4 regions of the Bacillus sp. PK6-16 genome follow, and region 1 is predicted to be linked to each of the others. Evidence: predicted binding sites of a transcription regulator. Region 1 holds the regulator's gene; each other region holds the start of a gene.
What was found. Region 1 encodes Rex, which represses fermentation and respiration genes when NADH is low (regulators of the CRP and FNR family bind a similar motif). Its sites were predicted from a motif close to TTGTGAAATATTTCACAA; they were not measured.

Region 1 (3,524 bases):
TTGTTTTTCAATATCGAAGTGGAATGATGCTGACTTAGAATCCCCTAATGGTCTCGTTAATAATTCCATTCTGTCTAGTTGTTTACGGCGACTTTGAGCACGTTTCGTTGTAGAAGCGCGAGCTATATTCTTTTGAACGAAGTCCTCAAGTTTTGCGATTTCATCTTGTTGTTTTTCGTAACGTTTCATTTCTTGCTCATATAATGCTGATTTTAAGTCTAAATATTTACTGTAGTTACCAACAAATCGTCTGCTTTCTTTATTCGAAATTTCATATACTTGTGTAACGAGTTTGTCTAAGAAATAACGGTCATGTGAGACGATTAATATTGCGCCAGGATAACCTTGCAAATATTGCTCAAGCCATGTTAATGTTTCGATGTCTAAATGGTTTGTAGGCTCGTCCAAAATAAGTAAGTCTGGTTTTGTTAATAATAATTTCCCGAGAGCTAATCTTGTTTTTTGCCCGCCGCTTAAAGTAGAGATCGTCGTCTGGTGCGTTTCAACTGGGAAGCCAAGGCCGCTTAAAATGGAGCGAATATCCGCTTCATATTGATATCCACCTTGATCTTTATAATTGAGTTGTAATTGGTCATAATCAGCTAACAATCTTTCATATGTAGCTTCGTTTGAAAAGTTTTCTTCTTTTCCCATTTCTTGCTCAAGCCTTCGGAGTTTTGTCTCCATTTGCTGTAAATGGGTAAAGACGGTTAGCATTTCATCCCAAATTGTTAAAGACGTTTCTAGTCCAGTATTTTGAGCTAAATATCCGATTGAGACATCTTTCGGTTTTATAATTTCGCCACCATCATGAGATAATTCACCAGCGATAATTTTTAATAATGTAGATTTTCCTGCTCCATTCCTTCCAACTAATGCGATACGATCTTTTGTTTGTACTTCCAATTTTATGTTTGCAAGAATCGTTTCTGCACCGTATAATTTCGAAAGCGCGTTTACTTGTAATAAAATCAATGTTTTCACCTCAAATAATTTCTTAACTTTGCCATGTTTATATTTCTCAATCATACTAAAAATAGTGTATAGTTTAAAATAAAGAGAGAATACTTCTTCTCTTTATTATACAAGGAATTTAATGAGTGCTAAACTTCTGTATTTGATTAAAGTATATGAATAAAGATAGGAAGAGAGGAGAGGTCATATGGATCAGCAAAAGATTCCACAAGCCACTGCTAAAAGATTGCCTCTATACTATCGATTTATCCAAAACTTATCTCTTTCTGGTAAGCAGCGTGTTTCATCGGCCGAATTGAGTGAGGCAGTAAAAGTAGATTCCGCAACAATACGAAGAGATTTTTCGTATTTTGGAGCGTTAGGGAAAAAGGGATATGGATATAACGTAAATTATTTATTATCATTTTTCCGCGAAACACTTGATCAAGATGATATAACACGTGTAGCACTTATTGGAGTAGGTAATTTAGGGACCGCTTTCTTACATTATAATTTCACGAAAAACAATAATACAAAAATTGAAATGGCATTTGATGTTAGTGAAGAGAAAGTTGGAACAGAAATCGGGGGCATTCCTGTATATCATTTAGATGAATTAGAAGAGAGATTATCAAATGATATACAAGTGGCAATATTAACAGTACCGGCTACAGTAGCGCAAGCTGTAGCAGATAGATTAGCTGAAACAAGCGTGCACGGTATTTTGAATTTCACACCAGCGCGATTAAACGTATCAGAGAATATTAGAATTCATCATATTGACTTAGCTGTAGAGTTACAAACATTAGTTTACTTTTTGAAAAACTATCCACAATAAAACGCAGAGGAAGCGACCTCTGCGTTTTATTATTGTTTCTTCTTTGTGAATTTAACTAATATAAGGCGAAGTGCCAAATTAAAATCAATTGTTGCCATAACTGCAAATAGTATTGTCCACATATTCCAGATTGTATCTGTCACGTTCGTAATGGCGAAGCGTGTAAAGATACATCCAAGAAGGAAGTATAGTGCAGCCATGAACAATGGTGAGTTTCTCATACAAAAAATCCTCCGATAAAGCCTTGCATTTTTTCAGCTTCTTTAATCATTTCTTGAATTTGTTCATTGCTCATAAAAATTTGCCCAATAGCGACTAATGTATTCATCGCAACATGAGCTGCAATCGGAACGATAATACGTTTCGTCTTCACATATAAGAAGGCGAATACGAGCCCCATAGCAGTGTATACCAATAAGTGAGTAAAATCAAAATGAATTGCTGCGAATACAAGCGAACTAATGATAGCTGCGATAAAGAAGTTAAACTTCTTATAAAGCGTGCCGAATAGAATTTTTCTAAATACGATTTCTTCTAAGATAGGTCCAATTATAGATACAACAATAAGGAACCAAGGTATCGTTCTTGCGATGTCCATCAGTCTGTCTGTATTCTCAGATTCACGTGGAACCCCAAATACATACATTTCAATCATACCTGCAATGGATTGTGAGATGATTGCTAAGAAGAACCCGATAAAAATCCATCCAATAGTAGCTGGAACAGAAGAGCGCATTGGATCTAAATGCCTGTCACGAATATCTGTTCTAAGTAACCAAAGCACGATACATAATGCAATAAAGAAGCTAATGATTGCCCAGTGTCCCGTTATGATTTGTCCTTTTTCTTCAATGGTAAATCCTCTATTATCATAGAGTCCTGTTTTTAGGAGAAGTGGTAATCCAACAACGCCAGATAACTGCATTAAAATGTATGTAACGATAATCCACCAGTATTGTTTCTTCAAATGGTTTAACCATCCTTTCTAACTCTAGTGTATGAGATGAGGTAGGATAACATGTAAATATGTTATCTACGATATAAACTTTCATCCGAATTATGATTTTTTTTTAATACATATTTGAAATTGAAGTAAGAGACAGGAAAAAGTTGTGCGTTTAGCGAAAACAACTTAGGGTGTCTTTCATATTGTAACATACGAGTAGGGGAAACAACGATTCATATAGTAAAGGCAGTATTCTATATAGAAAGTTTATATAGTAATTTGCGAAAAAATTATGATTTTTTTACTTGCAAAAGAAATTGAGATTATTTATTATTATAAGTGTGTTAGCACTCGGATGACTTGAGTGCTAATAAATAAAATTTACATAACAAAATGAGGAGGTTATTGTTCATGCTAAAGCCATTAGGTGATCGCGTTGTAATTGAGCTTGTTCAAGCAGAAGAAAAAACAGCAAGTGGTATCGTATTACCAGATACCGCAAAAGAAAAACCACAAGAGGGTAAAGTTGTTGCAGTAGGTACTGGTCGAGTGCTTGAAAATGGTGAGCGTGTTGCTTTAGAGGTAGCAGCAGGTGATCTTATCATCTTCTCAAAATATGCAGGTACTGAAGTGAAATATGAAGGTACAGACTACTTGATTTTACGTGAAAGTGACATTTTAGCAGTTATCGGTTAATTATATAAATCTTAAAAAATCCAAGGGGGTCAATTATTATGGCAAAAGATATTAAATTTAGTGAAGAAGCACGTCGTTCGATGCTTCGCG
Region 2 (3,524 bases), 230 kb from region 1:
CTTTATTAGATGTACCTCATGCGCTGACGAAAGAAGTCGTTCAAAGCATCGGATATGAATGTTTTGTTAATCCTATTGTGGCTCATTTGCACCTAGTTCAAAGTAAATGGAGAATTAGTCGTCATTGTGCCATTGACGTTATTACGCCGAATAAATTTCGTCCATTCCAGCATGCTGCATATGGGCCAAATCTTTCCCAATCTGAAAAAAGAATGATAGGTGATCATATAGAAGCAGTAGCAGAACGGATATTAAGCAGTGATGAGCGCGGAGGATATTATGATGGAAATAGGAAAAGGGATAGTGTCTATCATACTTTAAGTTTTGAAGAGTTTTATCAAGGGTGGGGTGTTACATCTGATTTGTATAAAGGAAAGCAACTATCGGTTGTTATTCCCGTACAAGATGAAGAGAAAACAATTGGAAACGTTATAGAAGAGCTTCGCAAAATTGAACCCTTCGAAATTATCGTTGTCGTAAATGGTTCGTCAGATAAAACGAAAAAAATTGCAAAAGACAAAGGGGCAACGACAATTGTATATAAAGAAGCACTCGGAAATGATGTGGGGCGCTCACTTGGAACGTATTTTGCAAAAGGAGAAATTGTGTTATTTATAGATGGCGATTTTGTTATTCCAGCGAGTGAGCTGTATCCTTTTGCGAAAGCTATTGCAGATGGAACAGATGTTGCATTAAATGATCTAAATCATTATTTAGATTTAAGAGTACCGCTTCATCTTGTAACTGCATTTAAATATGCATTAAATTTAGCTTGTGATAGAAAAGATCTAGGCGTAGGCTCTCTTATCGCTGTACCGAATGCGTTTAGCCGTAAGTGTTTGAAAGAAATTGGGTATAGATCTTTACTGACGCCGTGTGTAGCCCAAGTGAAAGCTATTCTTTCAGGATTTGAAGTTGCATGTGTAAGTCGTGTTGAGGTCGATAAGATGAACCGTATTCGTCCCAGTGAACATTTTGCTAAAATAGGTCATCCACCAGCTGTACTTCGAATTATAGGTGATCATATAGAAGGACTAGATCAAATAATTGCATTAACAGACAATCGTGGCGGATTCTATGATGGCAATAGAAAAAGAGATGTTTTATAGAAGTAACAAAAAAAGTGTACAACATGTGTACACTTTTTTGTTCTGTTATAAAAACTATAACAGATTAGGAGATAAGAGTATTACAGCTCTACAATGGGTATTGTTCTTATATTACAAAATAGGACTCGTATATAAGGATACCAAAAAAATACAATTAAGGAAAGGGTTAATTTTAAAGACTTTTAAATGAAGTTAACACTATATATATAGTAGTTTGCTCAACATTTCACAAACATGTCACAACTATTTCGTTCACTTTCGTAAAAAAGTAGTATTCTAAGTGTGTAAGCTGTTATATAAAAAATCTTAGTCCTGTACTAATCAAAAATGGAGGAGATTAGGATGACTCAAGTATTAGAAAATGTTAAAAACGCATGGGAAAACTTTAAAGGTGAAAAATGGAAAGCAGAGATTGATGTTCGCGATTTCATTTTAAATAATGTAAACGTTTTTGAAGGGGACGAATCTTTCTTAGCAGAAGCAACTGAAGCAACGAAACAACTTTGGGATCAAGTAATGGATTTAACAACGAAAGAACGTGAAAACGGTGGCGTTCTTGATATGGATACAAAAATTGTTTCTTCTATTACATCACATGACCCAGGATACTTAAATAAAGATATTGAAAAAGTAGTCGGTTTCCAAACTGATAAACCATTTAAACGTTCTTTACAACCATATGGTGGTATTCGTATGGCAGAACAAGCTTGTGAATCTTATGGATACGAAATGGATAAAGAACTTAGTCGTATTTTTAGAGAGTGGAGAAAAACTCATAACCAAGGTGTATTTGATGCATACACACCAGAAATGAGAAATGCACGTAAATCAGGTGTTATTACTGGTCTTCCAGATGCATACGGACGTGGACGTATTATCGGTGACTATCGCCGAGTAGCGTTATATGGTATTGATCATTTAATTGAAGCGAAAAAAGCTGATTTGAATTTAACTGGTGGTGTAATGAGCGAAGATACGATGCGTTTACGCGAAGAGTTATCTGAGCAAATGCGTGCACTTCAAGAGTTAAAAGAAATGGCTGCTTCTCATGGCTTCGATATTTCTAAGCCAGCAACAAATGCACAAGAAGCATTCCAATGGTTATACTTCGCATACCTTGCAGCGATTAAAGAACAAAACGGGGCTGCAATGAGTCTTGGACGTACTTCTACATTCTTAGATATTTACATTGAAAGAGATTTAGCAAATGGTACTTTAACAGAAGAAGAAGTACAAGAAATTGTAGATCACTTCATTATGAAATTACGTCTTGTGAAATTCGCAAGAACACCTGATTATAATGAATTATTCTCTGGTGACCCAACTTGGGTAACTGAATCTATCGGTGGTATGGCATTAGATGGTCGTCCATTAGTAACAAAGAACTCATTCCGTTTCTTGCATACATTAGATAATTTAGGACCAGCTCCAGAACCAAACTTAACTGTTCTTTGGTCTAAACAATTACCAGAGAACTTTAAAAACTACTGTGCGAAAATGTCTATTAAAACATCAGCAATTCAATATGAAAATGATGACATTATGCGTCCTGAATACGGCGATGATTACGGTATTGCATGTTGCGTATCTGCAATGAGAATCGGTAAACAAATGCAGTTCTTCGGAGCTCGTGCAAACTTAGCGAAAGCATTATTATATGCGATTAACGGTGGTAAAGATGAAAAGTCAAAAGCACAAGTTGGTCCTGAGTACGCACCAATTACTTCTGAAGTATTAAATTATGAAGAAGTTATGCATAAGTTTGATATGACAATGGAATGGTTAGCGGGTCTATATTTAAACACATTAAATGTTATCCATTACATGCATGATAAATATAGCTATGAACGTATTGAAATGGCACTTCATGATACAAACGTTCTTCGTACAATGGCAACAGGTATCGCTGGTCTATCTGTAGTAGCAGATTCATTAAGTGCAATTAAATACGCAAAAGTAAAACCAATTCGTGATGAAAATGGTATTGCAGTTGACTTCGAGATTGAAGGAGATTTCCCTAAATACGGTAACAATGATGATCGTGTAGATGAGATTGCTGTAAATCTTGTAAAAACATTTATGAATAAACTTCGTAAACATAAAACATACAGAAATTCTGTTCATACAATGTCAATCTTAACAATCACATCTAATGTTGTATACGGTAAGAAAACTGGTAATACTCCAGATGGCCGCCGTACTGGAGAACCATTTGCACCAGGTGCGAACCCAATGCATGGACGTGATACAAAAGGTGCATTAGCTTCATTATTATCTGTGGCTAAATTACCATATGAAGATGCACAAGATGGTATTTCTAATACGTTCTCTATTATTCCGAAAGCACTTGGTAAAGAAGATGATGTACAAGTACGTAACTTAGTATCAATGCTTGATGGTTATGCAGTAAAAGAA
Region 3 (3,524 bases), 2.2 Mb from region 1:
ACCCATATCACTTTCAAAATAAGAATGAGAATTTTTTCAACAAAAATAAGATGCAGTTATTGATTTTACAGTAAAAAAAGCCCCTCCATTTTGAAAATGCGCAATCAAAATGAGTAGGGCTATTTCCAATTTAAATTTTATAAAAGAATGATTATCATAAATAATATTTTACTTTTTAGTCTACCTTATTATTTTCAATCCATTTTCCTAATAAATGAATGGATTTTATTCCTATAATTTGAGGTGGTATCGTTGGTTTTTTAAAATAGAAAGCTTATTTTCAAATCAAATGAAAAAGAGGTAAAATTATAGATATTCATGTAGAAATTTCGTTTTGGGGATACTTAAAATCTTAAGGTGATGGGCATGTGGTGTTACACTTTAAAAGCTCTATAAAATTTATAGATATAGCGATTTTCTTTATTAATAATCATTTGTATGTGCGTTTACTCACACACATACAAATGATTTATAAAACCACAATTAAGTGAAAACATCTTTTCCGTTACGATAACATCATAGCCATGTCTTCTGCTGCATTTGTAATTAGTTTTAAACCAAATGTTTCTTGTAATACATCAAGCACGCCAGGTGAAATAAATTCAGGAGCCTTTGGACCGATGCGAATATCTTGAATCCCAAGACTAAATAGCCCGAGTAAAATGGCAACCGCTTTTTGTTCAAACCATGATAGTACAATACTTACTGGCAATTCATTCACTTCACATTGAAAAGCATCAGCTAAAGCAGCCGCTATTTTCACTGTAGAAATTGAATTATTGCACTGTCCTAAATCAATGTAACGCGGAATTTCCGTACCAGGTACAACACCGTAATCCACATCATTAAAGCGGAATTTCCCGCAAGAAGTTGTTAAAATAACCGTTTCTGGCGGAAGTGACGTTGCTAATTCACGATAATATTCTCCGCCTTTTCCCGGTGCATCACAACCGGCGATAACAAAAAAACGCTTTATCTTCCCCTCTTTTACTGCATCAATAATTTCTGGAGCTAATGATAATACTGTATTATGATGAAACCCTGTCACTAACTGTTCATCCGACTCCATATGTACTTCTGGAAGTTCTAGCGCTTTTTGAATCAATGGTGTAAAATCATCATTTTCAATTTTTTGTACACCTTCTAAACCTGCAATTTCATATGAAAAGAATCGATCAGAGTACGAGCCTTTAATTGGCATAACACAGTTCGTTGTAGCTAATATGGCACCAGTAAATTTTTCAAAAAGGCGTCTTTGATCATACCATGCCTTACCGATGTTTCCTTTTAAATGTTTATATTTTTTCAGCTGCGGGTATCCGTGTGCTGGTAGCATTTCAGAATGCGTATAAATATTAATGTCTTTTCCTTCTGTTTGCTTTAATAGTTCTTCTAATGCAAATAAATTATGGCCCGTAACTACAATTGCTTTACCTTCTACACGATTTTGTGTAATTTGTACAGGCTCTGGCACACCAAAATGATTCGTATGTGCCTCATCCAATAACTCCATCACCCGTAAAGCTGATTTCCCAACTTTCATAGCCATATCAATATGCTCTTGTTCGTTAAAGTTAGAATTTGTTAATGTCATATATAAAGCTTCTTGTGTTGTAGCATCTACAAATGCATCCGTATACCCTAGCTGAGCAGCATGTGTGCGATAAGCTGCAATTCCTTTTAGCCCAAACACAATCGTATCTTGTAAACTCGCAATCGTTTCATTCTTGCCACAAACACCCATTACTTTACATCCGCCTGTTGGCGTTTGTTCACATTGATAACAAAACATATCATCCCACCCTCTCCCAATCATTCATTACACCTTAAGCATAATACCCATTGAAAAAAAGTGATGTGATATCAATCACAATAATATATAAAGATTTGTGACAGTTCATATTGTTGACATAATACTTTTATTGACATCCAAAAAATATACATTAGTGTGCACACATCTTTCGATACTTTTAAATAGCTAAATAATTAATTTGGAGAAATATATACAACGAAAAAATTTTTTTGAATCCCTTATACAAATAATTGCAATTCATCTCATATGAAAATAGCGTATTTTTTATTTTAAGGAACTATCATTTTTTTATTAAAGCCTTCATTGTAAACCTCTTTATTTACAATACATTTACATTATCTTAACATTACTTACATTATTTATATGATATATTTATATAGAAGCTACTTAAGAAATTTCATATACATTTTATCTTTATGATCTCTTATCTAATCAATAAAAAGATCATGTTATATTTTTATAACAGGGGTGAATTACGATGACTGAAACTTTAAAAACACTTATAATGCTTGATGCTACTTACGTTGTTATTGCAATTATGACAGTACTAGTATTTGTATACTTGGAATTAAAATCTCAGTAATATATGCTGACGTAATCGACAGATTCAGCATTTAAATATAGTTAGAAGAAAGAGAGGAGAAAATTATTTCTCCTTTCTTTTGTATTTCTACAATTTCTTATTTTAATAAATCCAATGTATGTAAAAGTAATCCCTTGTCTCCTACTTCCCCGTGACCAGGTACTACCGAATTTATATTTCCATATCGCTTCAGCATATTCTCAATCGATGTGGACCATTCATTTACGTACGCATCCGCAACATTTCCTAAATTTTTAGCTTCCGCAGATTTTACTAAACAGCCTCCAGCTAAAATTTTATATTGCGGCAACCAAACAACAATATTATCTTCTGTATGTCCTTTCCCTGGATAGAACGTTTCTACTTTTGTATTGCCAAACTTCAAATTCGTAACTGTTTGTAAATCTCCAAGTGGCTCTTCATATCCACTTTTCTTTGCTAGTTCTGCGGTTAATGCTGTACTATGCGCTTTAATTCCTCTTTCTTTCAACGTTTTTATTCCGCCAATTCGATCGGCGTGCGCATGTGTAATAATGACATCCGTTACGCGCTTCTGAAATTTCTTTTCTACCATTTCTATTAGTTCCTTCGTTAATTTGTCATCCCAAGAAGAATCAACAAGCACTAGTCCTTTAGCAGTATTAAGAACTAGACCGTTCGAAGGAACTGCTTCTCCATTAAAATAACCTAACTCCGTATGAACCCATACATTCTTGTTTAACTGAGATATTGAAATGGTTCCCGTCTCATTTTTGATTACTGTTTGCTCTACCTTTTGTGATGCTTGTGCAGAAGAAATCGTGCTAACAAATTGAGTTGTTCCTAGTAAACTTACACATAATCCTACTTTTAACAACGTATTCTTTTTCATGTTATCAACCCTTTCTTTCAAGCTAAATAGTTATTACCTATATTAGACAATTTATCTCAAATGTTTGTTCCATATAATTGGACACTTTATAATCGCGGCTTATGTAAATACACGCATGGTGCAGTGAAAAAGATCACCCAAATGGATGATCTTTTTTATAATTTATCAACATATTGCTTCGCTTCTAGTAAAGAAAACCCAAAAGCTTCTCTTACTCTCTTAACTGCTGTAACTTTTTTGCCTTCTTCTACAAGCTG
Region 4 (3,524 bases), 750 kb from region 1:
GAATACGGTAGGATCTTGATATGGACTAGGCTCAGAGCCCTTCTGGATTTCTGTAAGGAAGTCATGTGTTTTCATGTTCATTGCTCCTTTAACTAATAAAATTTATATGATGCGAGGGTTATGGTGGATAGATAAGAAATTTTTGGAATTTCATCTAATAATTATTATATAGTAATCTAATTCCAAAAACTATATAATACAAAGCTTTCATGATATGTAAAATTGCATATTATTCTTTTTGAAAAATTTGTTATATTATCTATATATTTGTATTAAAGGGTTTTTGTTAAGGTAATGAAAACAAATGGAGGAATGGTATGAGAAAAACAGTATTAGACGCGTATAATGCAGAAAGAGAAGTAGATAACATAACATATAAAAATCTAGTTGTAACGATTGCAAGCATTCTAGGGTTCTCACTCTTAGGGGGATTATTCCTTGCTTTAGCCCTTGGAATTTTTGGAGAAGAGGTATTACGTGCTAATTTAGAGGGATATTATTTACTTCTATTTGATGCAGCTGTTGTTACTATTGTTTTATTTGCGTATAAACCAGTGCTTCATTTTATTAAGAACATATGGGATTTATCTATTTTAAAAAATGGGAAAACCTACTTGTATTTATTAATAGGTTTTATCATCATTGCATTAACTCAGTATGTAATGTTAGAGTTGTTTAGCTTTGAAAGTGCAGAGCAGCAACGAGATCAATTAGGGAGCTTAGGACTTCAAAATAGTCTACAAAGTATTATATATGTGTTAAGTGTTGCTATAATTACACCAATTAAAGAAGAAATTTTATATAGAGGTATTTTGTATCGATTTTTTGAAAAGAAATATAGTTTTCTAGTTGGTATCATTATTTCTTCCTTTATCTTTGGGATTCTTCATGGTGGTTTTCCAGTTACGGCAATGATTATGGGGATTGTATTTGCTATGTTATATAAGAAAACACAATCTATTTTACCTAGCATCATTTTACATATTGTATGGAACCTACTTGTGAGTATAAGTATGATTGTTTCTTTATAAAATTGAATGAATATTTAGCATAAAAGATGAATGGCCTAGCTATTCATCTTTTATTTTGTTTATATGTGGGAAAAGTTGATGAATACAATCCAAAAAGAACCAAATACTAATGATGAATGAACAAAGAAAGGCGGGTATGTTATATGCAAAACTTAACAGAGCTTGAAGTAGAAAATTTACGTCATTTAATTGGTGGACACGCAACAATTATTAACAAGTTGGAGCAGTATGCACAGACGTGTACAGATCCACAACTGAAACAAATGCTACAAAAAGATGCGCAAGATGCACGAAATACGAAACAGCAATTAATGACTTTCCTAGGATAGGAGGAAGCGGAAAATGAATGAAAAAGATATGGTAAATGATTATTTAGCAGGATTAAATGCAAGTTTAACAAGCTATGCAAATTATATTGCTCAGTCTGATAATGAACAGTTACATCAAACGTTAATTCAAATTCGTAATCAAGACGAGGCGCGCCAACGTAATATGTATGAGTATGCAAAGCAAAAGAGTTATTACAAACCGGCAGCACCTGCTAATCCAATGATTGTACAGCAATTAAAAAGTCAATTAAGTGCGGAATAACAGGAAAAAGAAGACGAGCGAATTTATTCGCTCGTTTTCTTTTTGTATATGTCAATAAATACATAATAAATATTTTTCCAGTTGTAACAAATATGACGAAAATGGAATATAACAATTCACAAAAAGGACAAATACTTTGTTCAATATTTCACAAAGTATCCATGGTTTCTATCGTGAGAACCTCTATAATTAGGATTGTAAAGAACAAAAGAAATAGATTATATGATCAATTAGGAGAGATTGCTATGAAAAGACATACAAGAAAAATTGCAATTATCGGTACTGGATTAGTTGGATCAAGTTGTGCGTATTCTATTGTGAATCAAGGTATTTGCGAAGAGCTATTATTAATTGATATAAATCATGAACGTGCAGTTGGGGAAGCAATGGATTTATCACATTGCATTAACTTTACAAATACAAGAACAAAAGTATATGCAGGAAGCTATGAAGACTGCAAAGATATGGACATTGTTATTATTACAGCAGGACCAGCACCAAAACCTGGACAAAGTCGCTTAGATACTTTAGGAGCGAGTGCGAAGATTATGGAAAGTGTTGTTGGTGGTGTAATGGCAAGTGGATTTGATGGTATTTTCTTACTTGCATCGAACCCAGTTGATATTATTACATATGAAGTGTGGAAATTATCTGGATTACCTAGAAATCGCGTAATCGGTACTGGTACATCACTAGATTCTTCTCGCTTAAGAACAATTTTATCTGAAATGCTACATGTAGATCCTCGTAGTATTCATGGGTATTCATTAGGAGAACATGGTGATTCTCAAATGGTTGCTTGGTCTCATGTAACTGTTGGTGGAAAGCCAATTCTGCAAATTTTAGAAGAACAAAAAGAACGATTTGGTGAAATAGATTTAGATGAAATTGTTGAGAAGACTGCAAAAGCTGGCTGGGAAATTTATAAACGTAAAGGAACTACTTATTACGGGATTGGAAATTCTCTAGCATATATTGCGAGTTCAATCTTTAATGATGATCACCGTGTCATTGCTGTTTCAGCCATTTTAGATGGTGAGTACGGTGAATATGATATTTGTACAGGAGTACCAGCTATTATTACTAGAGACGGTATAAGAGAAGTTGTAGAACTCAATTTAACAGAGGATGAAGAATCTCGATTCGCAAAATCAAACGATATTTTACGTGATTATATGAAAACAATTGGTTACTAACTTATAGGAGAAGGTGAAACAAATGAAGGAATATATAATGTCTCGTGTATTTAAAGCATCTGCTGGAATCGCACAAGGTATTTTCGTATCCCTCGGAATTGGTTTACTGATCGAAAATATAGGAAGAATTGTTGATATACCATTACTTATTACAATCGGAGTTGTTGCAAAATCACTAATGGCACCGGCAATTGGTGCCGGCATTGCTTTTATGCTCAGTGCAAACGGTCTTGTAATCTTCTCGGCGATGGTAGCCGGAGCGATTGGTGCCGGATCCATTTCAATTACTGAAGCTGGTCTAATTATTAAAACAGGTGAGCCAATCGGTGCATTATTAACAGCAACTTTAGCTGTATATATTGGTAAACGTTTAAGTGGAAAAACTGCGTTAGATATGATGCTCGTTCCATTTGCGGCCATATTAGGTTCTGGTTTAGTAGGCATTTGGTTATCTCATAATATTACTCCTGTTTTAAATGCAGTTGGAGCGTTTATTAAAGATAGCTCAGCTGGTAGCCCATTCATCGCTTCTATCGTCATTGCAGTAGTTTGGGGACTATTACTTATCTCTCCAGCTTCATCAGCTGCGTTAGCAATTGCACTTAGCTTAGACGGTGTTGCAGGTGGTGCTGCTCTTGCCGGATGCGTTGCTCAGTTTATCGGATTCTCTGTCATCTCAGCGAAAGAAAACAATTTAGGTGGCATA

Region 2: pflB (formate C-acetyltransferase) is a predicted target of Rex. The motif match lies at 1,324-1,341, and genes of this name have one in related genera.
Region 3: hcp (hydroxylamine reductase) is a predicted target of Rex. The motif match lies at 1,856-1,873, and genes of this name have one in related genera.
Region 4: M1D66_RS02365 (L-lactate dehydrogenase) is a predicted target of Rex. The motif match lies at 1,759-1,776, and genes of this name have one in related genera.

What each region holds. Positions count from the first base shown of each region.
Region 1 covers NZ_CP096511.1:5,043,976-5,047,499, reverse strand. The annotation lists gene M1D66_RS25795 (ABC-F family ATP-binding cassette domain-containing protein) at 1-975, opposite strand, end outside; gene M1D66_RS25790 (redox-sensing transcriptional repressor Rex) at 1,163-1,792, shown strand; gene M1D66_RS25785 (YdiK family protein) at 1,822-2,013, opposite strand; gene M1D66_RS25780 (CPBP family intramembrane glutamic endopeptidase) at 2,010-2,759, opposite strand; gene groES (co-chaperone GroES) at 3,150-3,434, shown strand; gene groL (chaperonin GroEL) at 3,473-3,524, shown strand, end outside.
Region 2 covers NZ_CP096511.1:4,814,327-4,817,850, reverse strand. The annotation lists gene M1D66_RS24760 (glycosyltransferase family 2 protein) at 1-1,109, shown strand, start outside; gene M1D66_RS24755 (hypothetical protein) at 1,078-1,299, shown strand; gene pflB (formate C-acetyltransferase) at 1,452-3,524, shown strand, end outside.
Region 3 covers NZ_CP096511.1:1,983,720-1,987,243, reverse strand. The annotation lists gene hcp (hydroxylamine reductase) at 506-1,792, opposite strand; gene bla2 (BcII family subclass B1 metallo-beta-lactamase) at 2,494-3,267, opposite strand; gene M1D66_RS10210 (hypothetical protein) at 3,423-3,524, opposite strand, start outside.
Region 4 covers NZ_CP096511.1:491,175-494,698, forward strand. The annotation lists gene M1D66_RS02350 (CPBP family intramembrane glutamic endopeptidase) at 318-1,031, shown strand; gene M1D66_RS02355 (hypothetical protein) at 1,175-1,360, shown strand; gene M1D66_RS02360 (spore coat protein) at 1,374-1,622, shown strand; gene M1D66_RS02365 (L-lactate dehydrogenase) at 1,868-2,818, shown strand; gene M1D66_RS02370 (PTS sugar transporter subunit IIC) at 2,841-3,524, shown strand, end outside.